Regions from separate parts of the Bradyrhizobium sp. USDA 3256 genome, predicted to be linked through region 3. Evidence: predicted binding sites of a transcription regulator. Region 3 holds the regulator's gene; each other region holds the start of a gene.
What was found. The regulator PhoB, encoded in region 3, activates phosphate uptake and scavenging genes when phosphate is short. The targets are predictions, from matches to a motif close to TGTCATNNANCTGTCAT.

Region 1: the regulator PhoB is predicted to act here: its motif matches at 4,530-4,546, upstream of ACVWY5_RS08325 (alkaline phosphatase D family protein).
Region 2: the regulator PhoB is predicted to act here: its motif matches at 3,788-3,804, upstream of phnC (phosphonate ABC transporter ATP-binding protein).

The regions. Positions count from the first base shown of each region.
Region 1 is NZ_JBSSAE010000002.1:1,393,230-1,401,098, reverse strand. It holds gene ACVWY5_RS08340 (amidohydrolase family protein) at 59-1,339, opposite strand; gene ACVWY5_RS08335 (hypothetical protein) at 1,572-1,802, shown strand; gene ACVWY5_RS08330 (aldo/keto reductase) at 1,874-2,692, opposite strand; gene ACVWY5_RS08325 (alkaline phosphatase D family protein) at 2,860-4,440, opposite strand; gene ACVWY5_RS08320 (hypothetical protein) at 4,687-5,118, opposite strand; gene ACVWY5_RS08315 (indolepyruvate ferredoxin oxidoreductase family protein) at 5,244-7,869, opposite strand, start outside.
Region 2 is NZ_JBSSAE010000002.1:1,366,214-1,374,082, reverse strand. It holds gene phnE (phosphonate ABC transporter, permease protein PhnE) at 25-873, opposite strand; gene phnE (phosphonate ABC transporter, permease protein PhnE) at 870-1,754, opposite strand; gene phnD (phosphonate ABC transporter substrate-binding protein) at 1,834-2,766, opposite strand; gene phnC (phosphonate ABC transporter ATP-binding protein) at 2,846-3,661, opposite strand; gene ACVWY5_RS08200 (LbetaH domain-containing protein) at 3,872-4,537, shown strand; gene ACVWY5_RS08195 (alpha-D-ribose 1-methylphosphonate 5-triphosphate diphosphatase) at 4,534-5,706, shown strand; gene ACVWY5_RS08190 (DUF1045 domain-containing protein) at 5,716-6,405, shown strand; gene hemC (hydroxymethylbilane synthase) at 6,412-7,422, opposite strand; gene pncA (bifunctional nicotinamidase/pyrazinamidase) at 7,488-7,869, opposite strand, start outside.
Region 3 is NZ_JBSSAE010000002.1:8,611,621-8,619,489, reverse strand. It holds gene ACVWY5_RS42480 (Hsp33 family molecular chaperone) at 1-897, opposite strand, end outside; gene argF (ornithine carbamoyltransferase) at 1,094-2,020, opposite strand; gene ACVWY5_RS42470 (aspartate aminotransferase family protein) at 2,020-3,228, opposite strand; gene ACVWY5_RS42465 (GcrA family cell cycle regulator) at 3,715-4,227, shown strand; gene phoB (phosphate regulon transcriptional regulator PhoB) at 4,457-5,167, opposite strand; gene phoU (phosphate signaling complex protein PhoU) at 5,297-6,013, opposite strand; gene pstB (phosphate ABC transporter ATP-binding protein PstB) at 6,120-6,938, opposite strand; gene pstA (phosphate ABC transporter permease PstA) at 6,935-7,780, opposite strand; gene pstC (phosphate ABC transporter permease subunit PstC) at 7,785-7,869, opposite strand, start outside.

The DNA.
Region 1 (7,869 bases), 7.2 Mb from region 3:
CGTCTCGACGTCATTGCAAGGAGCGAAGCGACGAAGCAATCCATGTTTCCACCCGCCCTCACCTCACTGAAAATGGTGCCTGATAGGGCCGGCCGAACGGCACGCCGTTGACCACGGTCTGCACCGGCTTCAGCAGCAGATTGCCGTCGCGCTTGTTGTTGCGGGTGTCGACGAAGGAGACCGGACCTTCGACCAGATCCATGATCGCGACATCGCCGGGCGCGCCGCGCTGCAGCGTGCCGATCTTCGGGGTCCGGTTGATGATCCGCGCCGGCACCGAGGTCGCCATCGCCACCACCTGATCCAGCGACGAGCCCATCGCCAGGAACTTGCTCATCACGTTCGGCAGGAACGGGATGCCGGGCGAGTTGCCCGAGAAGACATGGATGTCGGAGGAGATCGTATCGGGCGTGCAGCCGGCGGGGATCGCGATCTCGGCCACCGTGAAATCGAAGCTGCCGCCGCCATGGCCGACATCGAACAGCACACCGCGCTGCTTGGCCGCGAGCGCCGCCGGCAACAGCTTGCCCTCCTGCACGATATTGGTGAAAGCGCCGGACATGTTCGGCGCGCCAGAATAGGCATGGGTCAGGATATCGCCCGGCCGCAGCAGATTGAGGATGTCGGACATCAGCTCCCTGGTCTCGACGCCGCCGATATGCACCATCATCCGCGCCGGCCAGCCGCACATCTCGCAGGCTTGAATGCCGCGCTTCAGCGGCTCGAGGCCATGCTTGAAGATGACGTTTTCCGACATCCGCACCTTGACCCCGATCAGGAAGTCGGGGTTCTCGGCCAGCGCCATCGCGCAGGCTTCGACCTGGGCGTTGTCGATGTTGTAGAGCTCGGCCACCGGGAATGCCGACAGGCCGTTGTTGGCGATGTGGACGAAGGCGTAGATCCGCGCCCGCGATTGCGCCACGATGAAGCGCCGCAGCGCCGCGAGATTGTTGACGCCGGCATCGCCCGCCGAGACCACCGTCGTGGTGCCCTGGAATTGCACCAGCTCGTCGGCGGGAATGCCGATCGCCGATCCGTACGGGTAGACGTGGCAGTGCAGATCGACCAGGCCCGGCATCACGAGCTTGCCCGAGGCGTCGATAGTCCTGGCGGCGCGAGCGGCCGGGATTTCGTCTTCGATCGCCTCAACGATGCCCCAGCGGATGCCGATGTCGCGCTTGCCGCGCAGCGACTGGCTGGGATCGATGACATCGCCGTTCTTGATCACGAGGTCGAACTTGTCGTCCGGCCCCATCGCCGCAGCGGCTGGCCTCGCGATGGCTGCGGCAGCGGCCGATCCCGTCACTTTCAAAAAATCCCGGCGTGAAAATTCGCTCACGGCAACGTCCCCCCGAACATTGATTTTTATGGCGCGATGATGCGTCGGACGCAGCGGTTAGGCAAGGCCGGGAAAGCAGCCCGTGCGCTCGCTCATCGGTTGTGCGTACCAACACGCGACGGCAGCAGCGTTCGAGGCAGTTGCTGAACAAGCGTTCAGAAAACTCCTCTGGTTCCTGAGGAACGTTTCAATCTCCGTACGGTTTTCTCTTCGCTTATTTGAGGAGGATGAGATGAAAAAGATTGGCTTTGTTCTCGCGGCGGTTGGTGCGCTTGCGGTGGCCGTTCCGTCGATCGCGAGCGCCGAAACGGTCGTGATCAGACATGGCGATCATCATCACTGGGACCGCGGCTGGGGCGCACGCGCCGAAATGCGCCATGACCGTGGTTGGCATCGCGGTTGGCATCATGGCTGGCATCACGGCCATGACCGGACGGTGATCATCAAGCGTCATCACTACTAAAGACCGACACAACGGAAAATGGCTCCTCACGGAGCCATTTTTTCTTTTCTGCTTCCTCAGGGCCAGCGGCCTCAATCCCACGCCGGCGCAAACCCCGGATTGACGCAGCGCATGTCCTTGCGCAGCGCCGCAATCGCCTCGCGGTCCTCGTCGTCGAGCTTGACCTTCAGTGCGTCGAGGTTGGCCTTTTGGCTTTCGGCGCGCGAGGCTTTCGGAATGGCCGCCACGCCATCCTGATCGAGCAGCCATTTCAGCGCCACCTGTGCTGCGGTCGCATCATGCTTGCTGCCGATTTTCGCCAGCGTCTCGTTGGTGGCGAAGCGGCCCTGGGCGAGCGGACAATAGGCCACCAGTGGGATCGATTTCGCGGCGAGATATTTGCGCACCGGCGTCTGGTCCAGCATCGCGTGATATTCGATCTGGTTGCAGGCGATCGGCGCCTTGATGTCCTCGACCACGGTCTTGAGCAACGCGGTGGTGAAATTGGCGACGCCGATCGCGCGGGTGCGGCCTTCCTCCTTCAGCTTCATTAGCGTCTCGAAGACGGCAGGCAGCTTCATGCTCCGCGACGGCCAGTGCACCAGATAGAGATCGACGTGATCGAGCCGCAGCTTCTTCAGGCTGGCGTCGAACGCTGTTCGGATCGCATCCGGCGCCAGGTTCTCGTGCCAGACCTTGGTGGTCACGTGCAGGTCCTTGCGCGCGACATTCGAGGCAGCGATCGCCGCCCCGATCGCCTCTTCATTGCCGTACATCTCGGCGGTGTCGATATGCCGATAGCCGAGCCCAAGCGCGCTCTCTACCGCCGCGCGGCAGGTATCGCCCTGCATGCGGAAGGTGCCGAGCCCGAGCTGCGGCAGGCTGATGCCCTGTGTCTGCAGATTTTCCATGGATGGCTCCTGACGCGTGGGACGCCGATGCCATCGACGACGTCACGCCAGCAAATCGTTTCGTGGGAATGAAATTGGCAGGACTGCCGACACGCAGTCTGCCCGCAAACCGGCCCCTCGGGCAAGACGCCGGCAATCAAGATGTCGCGACGGGATCAGAGAGGGCGCTAGATGTGCTGCGCCATGATCTGGCCGGGCCGCGCGTCCGGCCGCGGCTCGATATCGACCGACCAGAGGTCGTGGTTGTCGACGTCCTTCAGCGTCACCGTCATCACGCCGGTCTTGCCGTCGATGTCGACGCGGCCGAAGAATTGCAGCCCGAAGCACGGCGCGAGATTGTCGCCCTGCTCGGTCGAGCAGCCCTTCTGGTACATCGCCTTCGGGCCAAAGGTGTTGTCGAGCTCACCCGGCGACCAGGTGCCGGCATGCAGCGGACCGGAGACGAACTCCCAGAACGGCTCGAACTCCTGGAACACCGCGCGGTTCGGATCATAATGATGCGCGGCGGTGTAGTGCATGTCGGCGGTGAGCCACACCGTGTTGCGGACCCCGGCGCGCTTCATGAAGGACAACAGATCGGCGATCTCGTGCTCGCGCCGCGCGGGCGGACCGTCGCCGAGCGCGACCGCATCGAGGCTGACGAGACCGATCGGCAGATCCGCGGCGATCACCTTCCAGACAGCATCCGACGCCACCAGTTCCCGCTTCAGCCAGGCAAGCTGGCTCTGGCCGAGGATGCGGGCCTGGTCCGGATCGCCCTGCTGGTTCCAGCTGGAATCGCGGTAGGAGCGCATGTCGATGATGAAGACGTCGAGCAGCGGCCCATAGGGAATCTTGCGGTAGACGCGGCCATCGCGCTCCGGCATCAGCCGCATCGGCATGAATTCGTGGAAGGCGCGGCGTGCCCGCGCCACCAGGCGCGAGCTGCCGTCAGCCTCATAGCCGGTCGCATCGGTGGTGCCGAGCGGCGACCAGTCGTCGGCCACCTCGTGGTCGTCCCACTGCGCGAACATCGGCACCTCGGCGTGGAAGGTGCGAAAATTGTCGTCGAGCCAGTTGTATTTGTAGTTGCCGCGAAACTGATCGAGGCTTTGCGCGACGGCGGATTTCTCCTCGGTGACGATGTTGCGCCAGATCTCACCGTTGGGGAGTTTCTGCTCCGACGGCACCGTGCAATCGGCGTAGATGTGATCGCCGGAATGGATGAAGAAGTCCGGGCGCTCGTTCAGCATGGTGCGGTAGCTGCGCAGGCCCCCGCGCGCGGGGTCGATGCCCCAGCCCTGCCCGACGACGTCGCCGGACCAGACGAACGAGACGGGACGCCGGTCGGCCGGCGCGGTTCTGAAATGGCCGACCCGGCTTTCGCCTGATGTGCCGTCGCGGTCCTCGAAGCGCACGCGATAGAACAGGTCCTGGCCCGGCGGCAGGCCGTCGAGCAGCAGCTTGGCGGTGAAGTCGCGCTCGGGCAGCGCATCGGCGGACGCGGCGCGCAGGATGCTGGCGAAGCTTTCGACCGCGGCGCATTCGACGTGCATCCGCGCGGCACGATCGGCGCGGGCCCAGATGACAGCGGAATCGCTTGCGACGTCGCCGGACTGGATGCCCGCGATCGCCGGCCGATCCGCGGCGCGGCTCAGATATGGTTTGGCCAGCGCGCCGAATCCCGCCAGCGCGGCGGTCGACGCCGAGCGCACCAGAAGCTGGCGCCGGGTGAGGCCTCGCCGCCCCGCGGAGATCGCTGTCGGCATCGAATAACCTTCGTCGAATCGCAACGAAGGTTTTGCCTGCGCTCCTTGACTCCGGCCTTACGGTTTCTTGACTCTCTGCCGACGGTTTTGCGACGGCGGGATGACTCGGTTACGTCGATTGGAACGCAGCACGCCGAGCATTCGATCTAAACCCGTCATCCTGAAGCGCGAGCGGAGCGAGCCTCGAAGGATGACGGGTTTAACATTCTTGTGGATGCGCACGTGGATCTGCGCGAGAGCGCCGCCTCACCGATGCCAGTTGCAAATGCCGCCGGTGCGGCACGGCCAGGTCTGGATCCGTGTGTCGCGGGCCTCCGCATCGAGCGGGTTCGAGTGGCGGCGCGCGAGCTTGGCGCGGGCGGGCACGCGCACTTCCGCGCGCTTCTTCTCGTGCGGTGCGGTCACCCTGGTGGTCCGCACGGCTTTCTTCGGCGCGACTTTCGGCTCCTCGACCTGCGGCTCGACATTTGCCTGCTGATCGGGGCCATGGTCGGTCTTCGCCTCGACCGGAACGGGCTCGAACTGTGTCGGCGGGCCAAGCCGCTTCGGCGACAGCACCGCCTTGGAGAGATCGAGGCTGAAGAATTCGCTGGGGCCGTACTCGTCGGCCAACGCCACGCCACCCCAAGTCAGGCACGCGGTGCAAACGATTGCAACAAAAGCGTTTTTCAGGACCATCAAACGGCCTCCTGAAATCACTCGAACAGACAGCCATCATGTAGGGGCTCGGCCGCGCGAATCCAGCCGCTGGTTGCGGGCAGAGTTACCGGTCACCAGGGCGGCCGTGGAAAGTTCCCCGGCCCCTATTCAGCCGCCTGCGCCAGCGGCTGGTTGATCGCGCACTCCAGCCGCGCGCATTCGGTGCGATAGCGGGCGACGTTGCCCTCCTTGATGTGGCCATAACCACGCACGAGGTCCGCGGCCTTCGCTAGCGCCACGAGGCGCGGCAAGTCGAGCGGCTTCTTGCTGTCGAGGTGACGCAGGATCATCGCCGAATACTCGACCGGCAATGCGCGCTCCATCTTGCGCTCGGCGGTATAGCCGAAGATGTCAAAGGCGGTGCCGCGCAGGCCCTTCAGCTTTGCGAGCATGCCGAACGCGGTGAAAATCCACGGACCGAATTCGCGCTTCTGCAGCCGCCCGGTGACGGGATCACGCTGGGCCAGCAGCGGCGGCGCCAGCAAGACCTTCAAGCCGGAATTGCCTTCGAACTGCTCCCTCAAGGCCTTGCTGAACTCGCCGTCGGAATAGAGCCGCGCGACCTCGTATTCGTCCTTGTAGGCCATCAGCTTGAACAGGCCCTTTGCGAAGGCTTCGGTCAGGTCCTGCGAGCCCGGCGCGGCCGCCGCCTCGGCGGTGCGGACGCGAGCGACATCGTCGAGATAGCGCTTGGCATAGGCCGCATCCTGATAGTCGGTGAGGAATTTGGCGCGGAACGCGATCTCCTCATCGAGCGTCTTCTTGGCCGGCGCGGCACCGGCGCTCTTGAAGCGCGCGGCGCTGACCACGCGTTGCAAATCGTGCGCGGCGAGCCGGCCCCATGAGAACGCAGTCTTGTTCATCTCGATGGCGGCGCCGTTGAGCTCGATCGCCTTCAGAATCGCTTCCAGCGACAGCGGGATCGCGCCGCGCTGAAACGCGAAGCCGAGCATGAAGGCGTTGGTGGCGATGCTGTCGCCCATCAGCGCCGTGGCAAGCCCGGTGGCATCGAGGATGTCGAGATCGCCTGGCGTCACGGCGCCGTTCAGCGCATCGCGCATCGAGCTGGCTTCGAAGTCGATATCGGGATCGATCACGAAGCTCGCGGTCGGCAAGAGATCGGCGTTGACCACGGCGCGGGTAACGCCGCGCTCGGCGCGGCTCAGGGCCGGCACGCTGGTGGCGACGACCAGGTCGCAGCCGAGGATCAGGTTGGCGTTGCCCGGCGCGATGCGAACCGTGGTCAGCATGTCGGAGGCGGGCGCGAGCCGGACATGGCTCATGACCGCGCCGTTCTTCTGCGACAGGCCGGTGAAGTCGAGCGTCGAGCAGGCGAGCCCCTCGACATGCGCAGCCATACCGAGCAGCGCGCCGATGGTAATGACGCCGGTGCCGCCGATGCCGGTGATCAGGATGTTGTAGGGATTGCTCAACGCGGCCGCAGGCGGCGTCGGCAAATCGGCGAACAACGCCTTGGGATCGGCCGCGGTGCGGTCGGCCTTGCGCAGCTTGGGATCCTGCACCATCACGAAGCTCGGGCAAAAACCCTCGATGCAGGAGAAATCCTTGTTGCAGTTCGACTGATCGATGCGGCGCTTGCGGCCGAGCTCGGTCTCCAGCGGCTGCACCGAGACGCAGTTCGACGCCACCGAGCAGTCGCCGCAACCCTCGCAGACGCGCTCGTTGATGAAGACGCGCTTGGCGGGATCGGGGAACAGCCCGCGCTTGCGGCGGCGGCGCTTCTCGGCGGCGCAGGTCTGGTCGTAGATCAGGACGGTGAGGCCCTCGACCTCGCGCAGGGTGCGCTGCACGGCATCGAGCTCGCGGCGATGGTGGATGGTGGCGCCGGACGGGAAATAATTGGCGGGATATTTGTCCGGATCGTCGGAGACGATCGCAAGCTTCCTGGTGCCTTCAGCCGCGACCTGATGCGCGATCTGCGACACCGTGAAGCCGCCTTCGGCCGGCTGCCCGCCGGTCATCGCCACCGCATCGTTGTAGAGGATCTTGTAGGTGATGTTGACGCCGGCCGCGGCCGCAGCGCGCAGCGCCAGCAAGCCGGAATGGGTGTAGGTGCCGTCGCCGAGATTCTGGAACACATGCTGTTCGCTGGTGAACGGCGCCTGCCCGATCCAGCTCACGCCCTCCGCGCCCATATGCGAGATGGTCTGGGTGTTGCGGTTCGGCACCGACAGCGCCATGCCGTGGCAGCCGATCCCTGCCATGGCGCGGCTGCCCTCGGGAATCTTGGTCGACGAGTTGTGCGGGCAGCCGGAGCAGAAATACGGCGTGCGCTGCAGCTTCGCGGTGCCCGTGCCCTCGGCGGGGCGATCGAACGCCTCGAGTTTTGCCAAACGCTGCTCCAGCAGCGGGCTGCGGTGACCGAGCTTGCGCAGCCGCGCCACCACGGCGGCGGCGACCATGGTCGGCGTCAGCTCGCCCTCGCTCGGCAGCAGAGGCGCCCCGCTCTCGTCGCGCTTGCCGACCACCGAAGGCCGCTTCGACGCGTCCATGTTGTAGAGGATGCGGACCAGCTGGTCCTCGATGAAGCCGCGCTTCTCCTCGACGACCAGCACATCCTGCAGGCCCTCGGCGAAGGCGCGCGCGCCGCGCGCTTCGAGCGGCCAGGTCAGCGCCACCTTGTAGATGCGCAGCCCGAGCGCCTGCGCATCGGCATCGGTGATGCCGAGATCGGCGAGCGCCTGGCGCAGATCGAGATAGGCCTTGCCG
Region 2 (7,869 bases), 7.2 Mb from region 3:
ACGCGGGGAGAGGCGAAGAAGAAGCTACACCACCGCACGCTGCCCGATGATCGCAAAGCGCAGCTTGCTCGAGATGAAGTCGATCGCGGCAACTGCGATCAGGATCATCAGGATCAGGAACGACACCTTCTGCCATTCCAGCACGCGGATCTGCTCGGCGAGCTGCAAGCCGATGCCGCCGGCGCCGACGATGCCGATGATGGTCGCCGAACGGGTATTCGACTCGATGAAGTAGAGCACCTGCCCGGCGATCACGGGCAGCACCTGCGGCAGCAGGCCGAAGCGGATTTCGTGCAGGGCGTTGCCGCCGGAGGCGCGAATGCCCTCGACCTGCTTGCGATCAGCCGCCTCGATCGCCTCCGAGAACAGCTTTCCGAACGCGCCGAAGTCGGACACCATGATCGCGAGCACGCCGGCGAACGGGCCGAGACCGACGACGTTGATCCAGACCAGCGCCCAGATCAGCGTATCGACGCCGCGGATCGAGTCCAGGAAGCGGCGCACCGGAAAGCGGATCAGGTTCGAGGGGATGATGTTGCGCGCCGCCAGCAGGCTGACCGGCAGCGCCAAAACCGCGGCAAGCGTGGTGCCGAGCACCGCGATCGACAGCGTCTCGCCGAGCGCCTGCATGTAGAGCGGAAACGACGAGCCCGGATTCGGCGGAAGCATCAGCATGGTGATCCAGCCGAGCTGGCCGAGGCCCGCGATCAGCCTGGACGGCGAGAAGTCGAGATCGACCAGGCCGAACACGAAGATCGCGAGCGCCGCCGCGATCATGGCTGGCATCGCCAGCCGTGCCGATGCGGGACGTTCGAAGACGCCGGGGTACTTCGCGCGCAGTTCCGTGGTGTCCGGCCTCGGCATCTGGCTCATCGACGGGTCTCCTTGCCGAACAGCCGGCCGCGCAGCCAGCCGGTCGAAATGTCGATGATGAAGACCGTGACGATGATGGTGATGAGGATGGCGCTGACGTCGGAATAGTAGAACTTGCGGATCGCGACCACCAGCTCCTGGCCGATGCCGCCGGCGCCGACGAAGCCCATCACCGACGCCTCGCGGACGTTGATCTCGAAGCGCAGCAGCGCATAGCTGGCATAGCCGGCGGAGACCTGCGGCAGCACGGCAAAGCGCATGCAGGACAGCCAGCTCGCGCCGGTGGAGCGGATGCCCTCGACCGGCTTCATGTCGGCATTCTCGACGATCTCGGCAAACAGCTTGCCGAGCGCCCCGGTGGTGTGGATCGCGATCGCCAGCACGCCGGCCATCGGCCCGAGGCCGAACGCGATCACGAAGATCAACGCGAACACGATGCCAGGGACGGTGCGGGCGAATTCCAGCAGGCGGCGGATCGTGAAACGTGCCCACGGGCCCGGCGACGTATTCTGGGCCGCGAAGAAATTGAGCGCGAAGGCAAGCACGGCACCCGTCAGCGTGCCGACATAGCTGATCAGGATCGTCTCGCCGAGCATCTTCAGCCACTTATGCCAACCCCAGAACCATTCGGCGGGATCGGTCCAGACCCGCGCGCCGGAATCCAGCGTCAGGATGCGATCGAAATAGCTGACGAAATTGCCGAAATAGGTGAACAGCGTGCGCAGGTTCACTTCGGCGCCGAACGCCGCGATCACCAGCACCGCACAGAATGCCGCCGTTGCCAGCGCGGCCTTCAACCGCTTGCGTGCGACGGACTTGCGGTAGGCGTCCTCCAATGTCGCCAGTTGCTGCGCTGGAAGAATGGATACGGCGGTCGCCATCGACGCGTGCCAGTCCGGTTCGAAGTTGAGTGGAAAGGGCCGGGCTATACGCCCGGCCCTCGTGACGTCAGGCGTGCGATCAGCTCGCCTTCTTGCGCAAACCGTCGACGAACTTGATCAGCTCGATGGTGCCGTCCCAATCCTTGGTGGTGGCGGGATGGAAGCCCTTCTTCTGACCGTCGGACAGACGGTCGAAGGCGGCTTTGTCCTTGGTCGGGGCGTCGAAGAAGGCCTTTGCGATCGCGGCCTTCAGGTCCTCCGGAAGATCGGTGTTGTACGCATAGGGGCCGTTGATGATCAGCGCCGACTTGTGGATGATGCGGAAATCATCCTTCTTCATCGCCGAGCCGTCGGCATTCTTCAGCATGCCCTTGGTCAGCATCTGGGCGAGCGTGGAATCGTCCTCGTTGGTCCACTGGTTGGCGGCCACATCAACGGTTCCCTGCGACAGCGCCAGGACGGCGTTCTCGTGGCTGCCGGTGAACACGACCTTGCCGAAATAGCCTTCGGCGTTCGCGATGCCCATCTTGTTGAGTTCGAAGCGCGGCACGTTGTTGCCGGACGTCGAGTTCGGATCGACCAGGCCGAGATTCTTGCCTTTCAGGTCCTCGACCGTCTTGTACGGGCTCGACGCCTTGACGAAGAACACCGAGTAATAGCCGGTCGAACCGTCGGCGTTCATATCGTTGGCGAACGCGTCGGTCTTGACGCCGGTCAGGCGCGCGCGAGAGAACGAGGCCGAGCCGTAGCTGGCGATCTGGATGTTGCCGGCGCGCTGGCCTTCGATGACGGCCGCGTAGTCGTTGGCAATGCGCAGCGTGACCTTCACGCCGAGCTCCTTCGACAGATACGCCACGAACGGCGTCCAGCGCTCGGTGACCCCGGAGGCGTTCTCGGCCGGCACCACCGCGAAGGTGAGCTCCGGGTATTTTGCTTTCCAGTCCTGCGCGGAGGCCGAACCGGCAAATGCCAGCGCGGCGGCGCCAGCCAGAATGATGCGACGAGTGAACATGACTACCCCTCTTTTGTTGTAGTTGCACCTGTTGGCCGGGCAAAATGCCCGGCCTCCCAGATTGAAAAATGCGCGACGCTCAGGCCGCGGCTGCGGTGCCGAGTGCCGGCGCAGTTGCACCGTCGGGCGCGGGCAGCGGTGCTGCGCCGATGACGTCATTGGCCTCGAGGTCATAGAGCTCGCGGGCGATATGGTCGGTGAGCGCCGCGGGGGCGCCATCGAACACCACGCGACCCGCGGCCATGCCGACCAGGCGGTCGCAATAGGTCCGCGCCAGGTCGAGCGAGTGCAGATTGCAAAGCACAGTGATGCCGAAATGCTTGTTGATGCGCAGCAGCGCGTCCATCACGATCTTGGTGTTGCGCGGATCGAGCGAGGCGATCGGCTCGTCGGCGAGAATGATGTCGGGCTCCTGCACCAGCGCGCGGGCGATCGCGACGCGCTGCTGCTGGCCGCCGGAGAGCTGGTCGGCGCGCTGCGCCGCCAGCTGGGCGATGTCGAATTGCTCGAGCGCCGACAGCGCCAGCGCCCTGTCCTGCTCCGGCCAGACCTGCGCCAGCGACCGCCATGACGGAATCTGGGCCAGCCGGCCCATCAGCACGTTGGTCAGCACGTCAAGGCGGCCGACCAGATTGAACTGCTGGAAGATCATCGCCGAGCGCGCGCGCCACCGCCGCAGTTCCTTGCCGCGCAACGCGGTGACGTCGGTACCTTCGAACAGGATACGGCCGGAGGTCGGATCGGCGAGACGGTTGATCATCCGCAGCAGCGTCGACTTGCCGGCACCGGAGCGGCCGATCACGCCGACAAAGCTGCCCGGCGCGATCGAAAAGGACGCGTTGTCGACTGCGGCTTTCGTGCCGAAACGGCACGTCAAACCTTCCACCACCAGCATGTAATGCTCCAACCGCGCCTCGTTGGGCCATCGCTATCCCCGGCGTTTTACAGTTATGTGACGACAGCGCTGCGGTGCGGCGATCGTCCACACCCCTCCCTTGTCGCTCCCTTGCCGTCATCCCGACGTCATGATGTTGTCATCAAGCGTCCCGATGACGAGCACGCATCCCCGGAAGCCCAAGATTCTTTAAGATTTGCGGAGGCCCCGATGGCCGGAAAAACACTCTCGGTTGTGCCGACCGTCGACCCGACAGCGTCGGTGCGCGAGAGCAAGCTCGGCAAGTATACCGAGGTCGGCGCGCGCACGATCCTGCTTGAAGTCAGCATGGATGACTATTCTTACGTCGTGAACGACAGCCAGATCACCTACACTTCGATCGGCAAGTTCTGCTCGATCGCCGCGATGACCCGCATCAATCCCGGCGACCACCCGATGCATCGCGCGACTCAGGCGCATTTCACCTACCGCGCCAGCGCGTATTTCCCCGGGGAGAGCGACGACACCGACTTCTTCAACTGGCGACGTGCGCATCACGTGCATATCGGCCATGACGTCTGGATCGGGCACGGTGCGATCCTGTTACCGGGCCGGAACGTCGGAACCGGCGCTGTCGTCGCCGCCGGCGCCATCGTGACCAAGGACGTTCCCGACTACACCATCGTCGCCGGTAATCCGGCGCGGCCGGTGAAGCGGCGCTTCTCCGAGACGATCGCCGACCGCCTCGCTGCGCTCGCATGGTGGGACTGGGATCACGAAACACTTCGGCGTGTCCTGCCTGACTTTCGCAAGCTCGCGGTCGAGGAATTCCTCGACAAGCATGAGGCCGAGGCCGTATCCCAATCACAAGCCAAACAACGGAGCGCCGCATCGTGACGGACATTTTCATCGAGGGCGGGCGCACGCTGGTTGACGGCGCCTTGGTCGAGACCTCGCTGCGGACCGCAGGCCGCGACATCGGCGCGCTCGACGCCGAGCAGGGTCGCGCCGCGCTGCACATCGATGCCAGCGGCCTCCTCGTGCTGCCCGGCATGATCGACCTGCACGGCGATGCGTTCGAGCGGCAGATGATGCCGCGCCCCGGCGTCGACTTCCCGACCGACGTGGCGCTGATCGACAGCGACCGGCAGGCGATCGCCAACGGCATCACCACCGTGTTCCATGGCACGACGTGGTCGTGGGAGCCCGGCCTGCGCAGCGCGGAGAATGCGCGCAAGCTGCTCGATGCGATCGAGGCGCTGCGGCCGCAGCTCGCCGCCGACACCCGCTTCCATCTGCGCCACGAGACCCACAATCTCGAGGCCGAGGCCGAGATCATTCAATGGCTCAGTGAGGGCCGCATAGACCTGTTCGCCTTCAACGACCACAGCAACGTCAAGCCGAAGAAGCGCAACCAGCTGGCCGAGCGCACCGGGCTCTCCGTCGAGGCCGTCAACGACATGCTGGACCGGATCGTGGCGCGCCGTCCCGAGGTGCCTGCCTCGATCGCGCGACTGGCCGCCGCTGCGCGCGCGGCCGATATCCGCATGCTGTCGCACGACGACAACAGCCCGGCGATGCGCCAGGAGTTTCGCGCGCTGGGCGCCACGATCGCCGAATTCCCCGTCAACGAGGAGACCGCGCGCGACGCTGCGGCGGCGGGCGACTTCATCGTGTTCGGTGCGCCCAATGTGGTGCGCGGCGGCAGCCACACCGGCTGGACCAAGGCATCCGACATGATCGCACAGGGCCTCTGCTCGGTGCTGGCGTCGGACTACTACTATCCGGCGCAGCTGCTCGCGGCGTTCCGCCTCGCCGCCGACGGCATCCTGCCGCTCGCCAGAGCCTGGGACCTGATCTCGTCGGCGCCGGCCCGCGCGGCCGGGCTCGCCGACCGCGGCGTGCTCGCCGCGGGCCGCCGTGCCGACATCGTCGTCGTCGACGACAAGGTGCCGCTGCGGCCGCGCATTGTCGCCGTGATCTCGGCCGGACGGCTGGTGCATCTGGCCGACGCGAGCTGCCTCGTTCATTCGCTCGCGCCGCGCAAGACGGTTGCGGCGGCGTAGCTCAGTCCCATGGCCAATACTCCGCGCTACGCGATCTACTATGCGCCGTCACCCGACAGCGCGCTGCACCGCTTCGGTTCGACGCTGCTCGGCTACGATGCCGTGTCAGGCGACGCGTTGCCGTTTCCCGAAGGCGTCACGCCCGACTGGCGCGAGGTCACCGAAGATCCGCGCAAGTATGGATTCCACGCCACGCTGAAGGCGCCCACCGCGCTCGCCGACGGTCGGAGCGAGGCCGAGCTTCTCGATGCCTGCGCCGCCTTCGCCGGTCGCGCGCGGCGCATTCCGGTGATCGAACCGGTGGTCGATGCCATCAGCGGCTTCATCGCGGTGATCCCGGCCAGCCGCTCGGATGATCTGCAACAGCTTGCTGCCGATTGCGTCACGGAATTCGACGCGTTCCGCGCGCCGCTGACACCGGAAGATCGCGCGCGCCGCAGGCCAGAGAAACTCACCGCGCGGCAGTGCGACTATCTCGACCGCTGGGGCTATCCCTACGTCATGGAGGAGTTCCGCTTCCACATGACGCTGACGGGACGGCTGAGCGACGAGCGGCGGGGCCCGATCGTGGCGCAGCTGCGCACACGGTTCGCGGCGGTCGACCTCACGAGGCTCGCAATCGACCGCATCGCGCTGTTCAAGCAGACCGACAGCGCATCACGCTTCCGCATCATCGACAGCTGGCCGCTGCGGGCGTAGCGCGCGCTATTCCTCCACCCGGGTGCGGGCGATGATCTCAGCGGCGCCCTTCTCCAGCAGCTCCATGCCCACGGCGCGGCCGAGTTCGCGCGGCCGATCGGCCGGCCCGCGCCGCGTCACCTCGATGAAGCCGGCGCCGGCCTCGTCGAGCACGGAGGCGCGCAGCGTCATCTCGCTGCCCGCAAGCGTGGCGTGGCCGGCGATCGGCGAATTGCAATGGCCGTTGAGCACCCACAGCACCTCGCGCTCGGCCTCGGCGGCGAGCCGCGACTGCACGTTGTCGATCCCGGCAAGCCGCGCACGTGTCGCCCAGTCGGTGTCGACGCATTCCACCGCGACAATGCCCTGGCCGACCGCAGGCAGCATCTCGCCGACGGAGAAATCATGCGCGATACGCGCGGTCATGCCGATGCGCTCGAGACCCGAGCGCGCCATCACCAGCGCGTCCGCCGGCCCGACCTCGCCGCCGCCGGGCAGCCGCTGCTTGTCGCCGCGATCGAGTTTTGCCACCCGCGTGTCGGCGGCGCCGCGATAGTGGATCACGGTCGCTTCCGGAAACAGCCGGCGCAGATAGGCGGCGCGGCGGACGGCATTGGTGCCGATCATGAAGCCCTTGCCGCGCGCGGCGCGAAGGGTGTCGAGCGACAGGCCGGGACGCAGCACGAGGCTGTCATTGGCGGCATCGCGCGCCAGCATCGCGGCGATGACGAGACCCGGCGTCTCCTCATTGCCCGGTACGTCCTTCAGCGAATGCATCGCCGCCTGCAAGGTGCCGGCACGCATGGCTTCGCGGATCTCGGCGACGAAGGCGCCGCCCTTGCCGCCATGGCGCAACAGCTTGCTGGTCTGGTCCTGGTCGCCGCGCGTCTCGAACTTGACGATGTCGACGGCAAGATCCGGCGCCGAAGCGCGCAGCAGCCGCGCAACCTCGTCCGTCTGCGCGAGCGCCATCGCGCTCTTGCGCGTCCCAATCCGCAAAACCTGTCCCGACACGAAAGCTCCGCTGCGCGTGATCATCAACGGCTGGGGATTAGAACAAAAAGCCAGTCAAAACAACGGTTTTTGCCCCTGTTTGGCCACGCTCAGACGGTGTCCTTAACAAGCTCCACTCCGGCCTCGCGCATTGCCGTCGTGGCGGCCGCGAGCGAGCCGCCGAGGTCGATGGCGCGGCAGCCCGACAGTACGACAATGGTCTCAAAGCCGAGCCGGCGCGCATCGAGCGCCGAATACTGCACGCAATAATCCGTGGCGAGCCCGGCCATCACGACGCGCCTGAAGCCGCGCTCGCGCAGATAGCCGGCGAGCCCGGTCGGCGTCTTGCGGTCGTTCTCGAAGAACGCCGAATAGGAATCGATCGCGGTCCGAAACCCCTTACGGATCACGAGTTCGGCCCGCTCGGTGGCGAGGTCGGGATGGAACGCGGCGCCGGCCGTACCCTGGATGCAATGATCCGGCCACAGCGTC
Region 3 (7,869 bases):
CGCAAAGCTCTTCAGCATCGACGACACCGCATCGCGCGAGCAGGAGCACTGCGCGCGCAGCGTTTGCGGATTGAAAACGCGAACGCCGCGTTCGTGGAACAGGCGATAGAGCAGCCGCTCGCCGGACAGATCGGGATCGATCAGCTCGACATCCTCGACGGTCGAGATCAACGACTGGCCCTCGACCCAGGCGTCGTCGTCCGGCACGCTATGCGTGGTCGTGCCTTCCGGCGCGTCGCCGGGATGCAGATCGGCCTGCTTGGCGCGCTCGGGCGCCTTGGGCAGGAATTGCAGCAGGATGCCGCCGGCGCGCCAGTGCAGCTTGCCGCCCTCGCCGCCGCGCATCTCCTCGCCGACCGCAAGCCGCACCCGCGTCGGGATCTGCTCCGAGCGCAGGAAATATTCGTGGGCCGCCTCTTCCAGGCCGCCGCCGTCGAGCGCGACCAGTCCCTGGTAGCGGCTGGTGTTGGAGCCCTGATCGATGGTCATCGCAAGGTGGCCCTTGCCGAGCAGCTCGCCCGAGCTCTGGCCATTCTTGAGACGCGATGCGTCGTAGCGCGCATAGGCGCGCAGCCGGTCGGGCGCCTGGAAATCGACGATCAGGAGCGAGACCGGACCGTCGGTCCGGGTCTGCAGGATGAAGCGGCCCTCGAACTTGACCGACGACCCGAGCAGCGTGGTGAGCACGATCGCCTCGCCGAGCAGCTTGCCGACCGCGGACGGATAGTCGTGCTTGTGCAGGATCTCGTCGAGCGCGGGTCCGAGCCGGGTCAGCCGGCCACGCAGATCCAGCGCGCCGACCTCGAAGGCCAGCACGGCATCGTCGACAGGAACCGCTGAGGGCGCGCGAACCGGCGCCTCGGGCGTGATTTTGATGTCGGGGGATTGTGAAACCATGGCGCTCTATCTGGGGTCTCGGACCGCAAAACGAAAGGGGTTCAGCAGAACGGATCTATCCGTCGTCCCTGCGAAAGCAGGGATCCATAACCACCAATGTGAGTTGCTGCATTCAGCTGGGGCTCCAGCTTTCGCAAAATTTACATCGGTGGTTATGGATCCCTGCTTTCGCCGGGACGACAGCATTGAATGGGCGCTACGCGACCGCGTCGAAACACCAGGCCAGGATGCCCTTCTGCGCATGCAGGCGGTTTTCCGCCTCGTCGAACACCACGGATTGCGGCCCGTCGATCACCTCGTCGGTGACCTCCTCGCCGCGATGCGCGGGCAGGCAGTGCATGAACAGTGCGTCCGGCTTGGCGAGCGACATCAGCTTGGCATTGACCTGATAGGGCCGCAGCACGTTGTGGCGGTGCTCGCCCTCCTTGTCGCCCATCGACACCCAGGTGTCGGTGACGACGCAGTCGGCGCCGCGCACGGCGGCTTCCGGATCGGTGCCGAGCACAATCGGCGCGCCGGTCGCCTTGATCCAGTCGCGCATAGGCTTTTTCGGCGAGAGCTCGGGCGGGGTCGCGACATTGAGCTGGAACTTGAATCGTTCGGCGGCATGCGCCCAGGAGGCCAGCACGTTGTTATCGTCGCCGGTCCAGGCCACGGTCTTGCCCTCGATCGAGCCGCGGTTTTCCTCATAGGTCATGAGGTCGGCCATCACCTGGCAGGGATGCGAACGCCGGGTCAGGCCGTTGATGACGGGCACGGTGGCGTGCGCCGCGAGCTCGAGCAGCGCGTCATGGTTGAGGATGCGGATCATGATCGCATCGACATAGCGCGACAGCACGCGCGCGGTGTCCGCGATGGTCTCGCCGCGGCCGAGCTGCATCTCGGCGCCGGTCAGCATGATGGATTCACCGCCGAGCTGGCGCATGCCGACGTCGAACGACACCCTTGTGCGGGTCGACGGGCGCTCGAAGATCATCGCCAGCGTCTTGCCTTCGAGCGGCTTCCTGCCCTTCTCATGCGCCTTCAGCTTCGCCTTCATGGCGGCTCCGGCGGACAGCATGTTGCGCAGCTCGCCGAGCGGCAGCTCGTTGATATCAAGGAAGTGGCGGACCGGCTTGCTCATCATCCAGCCGCCTTCTTCGGCTGCGCCGCCGATAATGTCGCGCAGGCGCGCTCAAGCGCGGTGATCGACGTATCGATCTCGGCCTCGGTCACGATCAGCGGCGCCAGGAACCGCACCACATTGTCGCCGGCGCCGACGGTGAGCAGCTTCTCGCTGCGCAGCGCGGCGATCAGGTCGCCCGACGGCACCACGGCCTTGACGCCGATCAACAGCCCCTCGCCGCGCACCTCCGACAGCACACCGGGATAGCGGTCGACGACGGAAGCGAGCTTCTGCTTGAGCAGCAGCGACATCTTCTGCACATGCTCGAAGAAGCCGGGTTTCAGCATGACGTCGAGCACGGCATTGGCGGCGGCGACCGCGAGCGGATTGCCGCCGAAGGTCGAGCCGTGCGAGCCGGGCGCCATGCCGGCCGCAGCCTGCGCGGTCGCCAGCACTGCGCCGATCGGGAAACCGCCGCCGAGCGCCTTGGCCAGCGACATCACATCCGGCGTGACGCCCGTGCGCTTGTAGGCGAACAGCTCGCCGGTGCGGCCCATGCCGGTCTGCACCTCGTCGAAGGCAAGCAGCAGGCCGTGCTCGTCGCAGAGCGCGCGCAGCGCCTTGAAGAACGCCTGCGGCGCCGAGCGCACGCCGCCCTCGCCCTGCACCGGCTCGATCAGGATGCCGGCGGTGTGCGGACCGATCGCCTTCTTCACCGCCTCGATGTCGCCATGCGGCACCTGGTCGAAGCCGTCCATCGGCGGCCCGAAGCCCTCGAGATATTTCGCCGAGCCGGTCGCCGCCAGCGTGCCCAGCGTGCGGCCGTGGAAGGCGCCCTCGAAGGTGATGATGCGGTAGCGCTCGCCGTGGCCCTTGGAGAAGTGATAGTGGCGGACCAGCTTGATCACGCCCTCCATCGCTTCCGCGCCGGAATTGCAGAAGAACACGAAGTCGGCAAAGCTCTGCTCGCACAGCCGCGCGGCAAGCGCCTCGCCGTCCGGGCTCTTGAACAGGTTCGACATGTGCCAGAGTTTGGTCGCCTGCTCCTGCAGCGCCTTGACCAGATGCGGATGCGCATGCCCGAGCGCGTTGACCGCGACGCCCGAGGTGAAATCGAGATAGCGGTCGCCGTTGGTTGCGATCAGCCAGGCGCCCTCACCGCGCTCGAAGCCGAGATCGACCCTGGCGAAGACGGGGAGCAGATGCGACGTGGCAGCGTTGGTCATGGCGATCACTGACGGTTTGAAGCCGACAATTGCCGCGCGCCTTGACGCCAGCGCAGCAACGGCCAGCTTCGGAAAACAAAACGGCCGCCTTTGCGGGCGGCACGTGGCGGGCATTCTATGCTGCGGTCAGTAAGTGTCAATCGCCACGAAGTGGCCTTCCTGCAATGCGAAACGAGCGCAATCCGGAGCATTCCGGTGCGGTGGAAAAGCCTCATCGAAATGCTTAACTGTGTGGGAACATGTGGACGCACGGCCGCGGACTCTTGCGCCTGAGTCACGCCATATTGTAGCGTTTGGCCTGTCGGGTACGACATCTCGTGCGGCGGTACTGGACCCTCTAAGTAGCCTTCGTGTCTCGCGTAAACGTTCGGGCGCAACACCGTGCCCGGCGAGGGCTAAGGGATTCTGGCCGCAGGGATATTTGTCCAGATTGGCTCGCAGCGCCGCTCCAACGATTGGCCGGCGCTACGCGAAGGGAAGAATGCGATGACTGTATTGACCTGGTCCGACGATCGCGTCGAGCAGCTGAAGAAGCTCTGGGAGTCCGGCCTGTCGGCCAGCCAGATCGCGGCGGAACTTGGCAATGTGACGCGAAACGCCGTGATCGGCAAAGTGCATCGGCTCGGCCTCTCCGGCCGCGCCAAGGCGCCCTCCACGGCCGCGCCGCGGCAGCGCAAGGCTCGCCCCGCCCAGCACATGATGCGGGTGGCGCGACCGGTCTCGCGCGGCAACACCGCGCTGGCGCACGCCTTCGAGGTCGAAATGGAGCCCGATCCGATCTCCTACGACAATGTGGTGCCAATGAGCCAGCGGCTCTCGCTGCTCGAGCTGAACGAGGCCACCTGTCATTGGCCGGTCGGCGATCCCTCGAGCCCGGAATTCTTCTTCTGCGGCGGCAAGGCGCTCGCCGGCCTGCCCTATTGCGCGCATCACTCGCGCGTCGCCTACCAGCCCGCCGCCGATCGCCGCCGGCCGTCGGCGAAACCGCAGATCAAGTGAGCACTCGGGAAAACGTCGGAAGACCTCAAAAACAAATCCCCGCGAAAGCGGGGATTTTTTTGTGTGACGCAGCCCGGCTATATCACCAGCGTCGTCCCGGTGCATGCCGGGACCCATACGCCGCGGCCGGCGCAATCGGCAAGCGGCCAGACGGCTTTCTAACAACGCCCATTGGTGGCTATTGATCCCGGCTTTCGCCGTGTTGCGGTTTATGAATGCCGCTTGGCCGTTACGGCTGCGGCTCGGCCTTGGCAAAGCGGTCATCGAGCGCGTAGCCGGCGCCGCGCACGGTGCGGATCGGGTCCTGCTCGCGGCCGGGATTGAGGAGCTTACGCAGACGGCCGATATGCACGTCGACGGTGCGCTCATCGATGTAGATGTCGCGGCCCCAGACGCTGTCGAGCAGTTGCTCGCGGCTGAAGACGCGGCCGGGATGCTCGAGAAAGAATTCGAGCAGGCGATACTCGGTCGGCCCGAGATCGATCGGACGGCCCGAGCGCGCCACGCGGCGCTTCTCGCGGTCGAGCTCGATGTCGCCGTAGGTCAACACGGTCGCAAGCCGCTCCGGGCTGGCGCGGCGCAAGAGGCCCTTCACCCGCGCCAGCAGCTCCGGCACCGAGAACGGCTTGACGATGTAATCGTCGGCGCCGGTGGCAAGCCCGCGTACGCGCTCGCTTTCCTCGCCGCGCGCGGTCAGCATGATGATCGGAAGTTGCTTGGTCTCGGGCCGCGCCCGCAGGCGGCGGCACAGCTCGATGCCGGACAGGCCCGGCAGCATCCAGTCCAGCACCACGAGGTCGGGAACGCGCTCCTTCAGGCGGGTGTCGGCATCGTCGCCGCGCCCGACCGTCTCGACATCGTAGCCTTCCGCATCGAGATTGTAGCGCAACAGCGTCGTCAGCGCTTCCTCGTCTTCGACTACCAGAATGCGTGCGCTCATCGGTTTAAGTTCTTTCTCTGTGGTGATCCGTTGCCCAGACGCAAACCGAAACGCTTACTTCCTTGAGCATAGTCCCCGCGGAAACGAGTTGTCGAAGGACAATCCGGTTCCGCGCTTGCCGATCAAGCCTCAGCTGCCCGGCACCGTGGTGGCAAAAGTGGTCATGTCGCCCTTCGGGCGCTTGTCGGTGATCTGCTGGCCCTCGATCATGTAGAATACGGTCTCGGCGATATTGGTGGCGTGATCGCCGATCCGCTCGATGTTCTTGGCGCAGAACATCAGATGGATGCAGAACGAGATGTTGCGCGGATCTTCCATCATGTAGGTGAGCAGTTCGCGGAACAGCGAGGTGCAGATCGCATCGACCTCCTCGTCGCCCTTCCAGACGTTCATCGCCGCCGGCAGGTCGTGCGCGGCATAGGCGTCGAGCACCGACTTGACCTGCGACAGCACGAGGTCGGTCATGTGCTCGAGGCCGCGGATCAGCTTCAGCGGCTGGAAATCGCTCTCCAGCGCCGCGACGCGCTTGCCCATGTTCTTGGCGAGGTCGCCGATCCGCTCGAGGTCGGTGGCGACGCGCATCGCGCTGACGATCTCACGCAGGTCGATCGCCATCGGCTGGCGGCGCGCGATCGTCAGCACCGCGCGCTCTTCGATGTTGCGCTGCAGATTGTCGATCTCGATGTCGGCGGCGACCACGCGCTTGCCGAGCGCGACGTCGCGACGGATCAGCGCGTCGACCGACTCGGTAATCATCCGTTCGACCAGGCCGCCCATCTCGGCGACCAGGCGGGTCAACTCCTGCAGGTCGCTGTCGAATGCCTTGGCGGTATGTTCAGAAGCCATCGCTTGTCTCCCTCAACCATGGTCCCGGGGATCATGGTTTCGTGTCCTGAATTTTAGCATGACCTGATCGGAAAACCGGTTGCCACTTTTCCGGATCATGCGCCGGTCAACCGAACCGGCCGGTGATGTAGTCCTGGGTGCGCCGATCGCTCGGTGAGGTGAAGATCTTGTTGGTGTCGTCGAACTCGATCAGCTCGCCGAGATACATGAAGGCGGTCTTGTCGGAGACGCGCGCCGCCTGCTGCATGTTGTGGGTGACGATCGCGATCGTGTAGTCCTCGGAGAGCTCCTGGATCAGTTCCTCGACCTTGGCGGTCGAGATCGGGTCGAGCGCCGAGCACGGCTCGTCGAACAGGATCACCTCGGGACGCACCGCCACGGTGCGCGCGATGCACAGCCGCTGCTGCTGGCCGCCGGAGAGCGACAGGCCGGAGGCGTTCAGCTTGTCCTTGACCTCGTTCCACAGCGCGCCGCCGCGCAGCGCCTTCTCGACCCGGTCGTCCATCTCGGACTTCGAAATCTTCTCGTAGAGGCGGATGCCGAAGGCGATGTTCTCGTAGATCGTCATCGGGAACGGCGTCGGCTTCTGGAACACCATGCCGACCCGCGCGCGTAACAAATTAAGATCGAGCTTGGGGTCGAGAATGTTGGTCTGGTCCAGCATCAGCTGGCCGACCGCGCGCTGGCCCGGATACAGGTCGTACATCCGGTTGAAGATGCGCAGCAGGGTCGACTTGCCGCAGCCGGACGGGCCGATGAACGCCGTGACGCGGTTGGTGCCGAGCGTAAGGTTGATGTTCTTCAGCGCGTGGTGCTCGCCGTAATAGAAGTTGAGGTTTCGCACCGTGACCTTCGGCGGCGCTTCCGGCAGCGGAACCTGGGGAACGTGGCCTGCGGCAGTCGTGGAGACGGAAAGCTCGGTCATTTTGCGGCCCTTTCGGCACCAAGGATACGCGCGCCGATATTCAACGCGAGCACGGTGAATGTGATGAGCAGCGCACCGCTCCACGCCAGCTCTTTCCAGTAGGCGTAGGGGCTCTGCACGAAGTTGTTGATGGTTACCGGCAGGTTGGCCATCGTCTTGGTCAGATCCAGGCTGAAGAACTGGTTCGACAGCGCGGTGAACAGCAGCGGCGCGGTCTCGCCAGCGACGCGGGCGGTCGCCAGCAGCACGCCGGTGATCAGACCCGATCGCGCAGCACGATAAGCGATCCGCTTGATCACCAGCGAACGCGGCAGGCCGAGCGCGGAGGCGGCCTCGCGCAGCGGATTGGGCACCAAGAGCAGCATGTCCTCGGTGGTGCGCAGCACGACCGGGATCACGATCACCGCGAGCGCGAGGCTGCCTGCGATCGCCGAGAAGCCGCGCATCGGCACCACCACCGCACCATAGATGAACAGGCCGATGATGATCGAGGGCGCGCTGAGCAGGATGTCGTTGATGAAGCGGATCACCGAGGTCAGCTTGTCGTGCTTGCCGTATTCGGCGAGGTAGGTGCCGGCGAACAGGCCAAGCGGCGCGCCGATGCCGACGCCGATCACGGTCATGATGACCGAGCCGACGATGGCGTTGAGCAGGCCGCCTTCGGTCGAGCCGGGCGGCGGCGTGTTCTGGGTGAACAGCTGCACGCTGAGGCCGGCAAGGCCGTTATAGAGCAGCGTGATCAGAATCAGCGCCAGCCAGGTGACGCCGAACAGCGCGGCGCCGACGCAGAGTGCGCGGATGACGATGTCGCTGCGGCGGCGGGATTTGTAGATCGGGTTCATGGCGTTACTTCCCCGCCTTCTTTTCAAGCCGCATCAGCATCAGCCGCGCGCCGGCGAGCACGAAGAAGGTCAGCACAAACAGCAGCAAG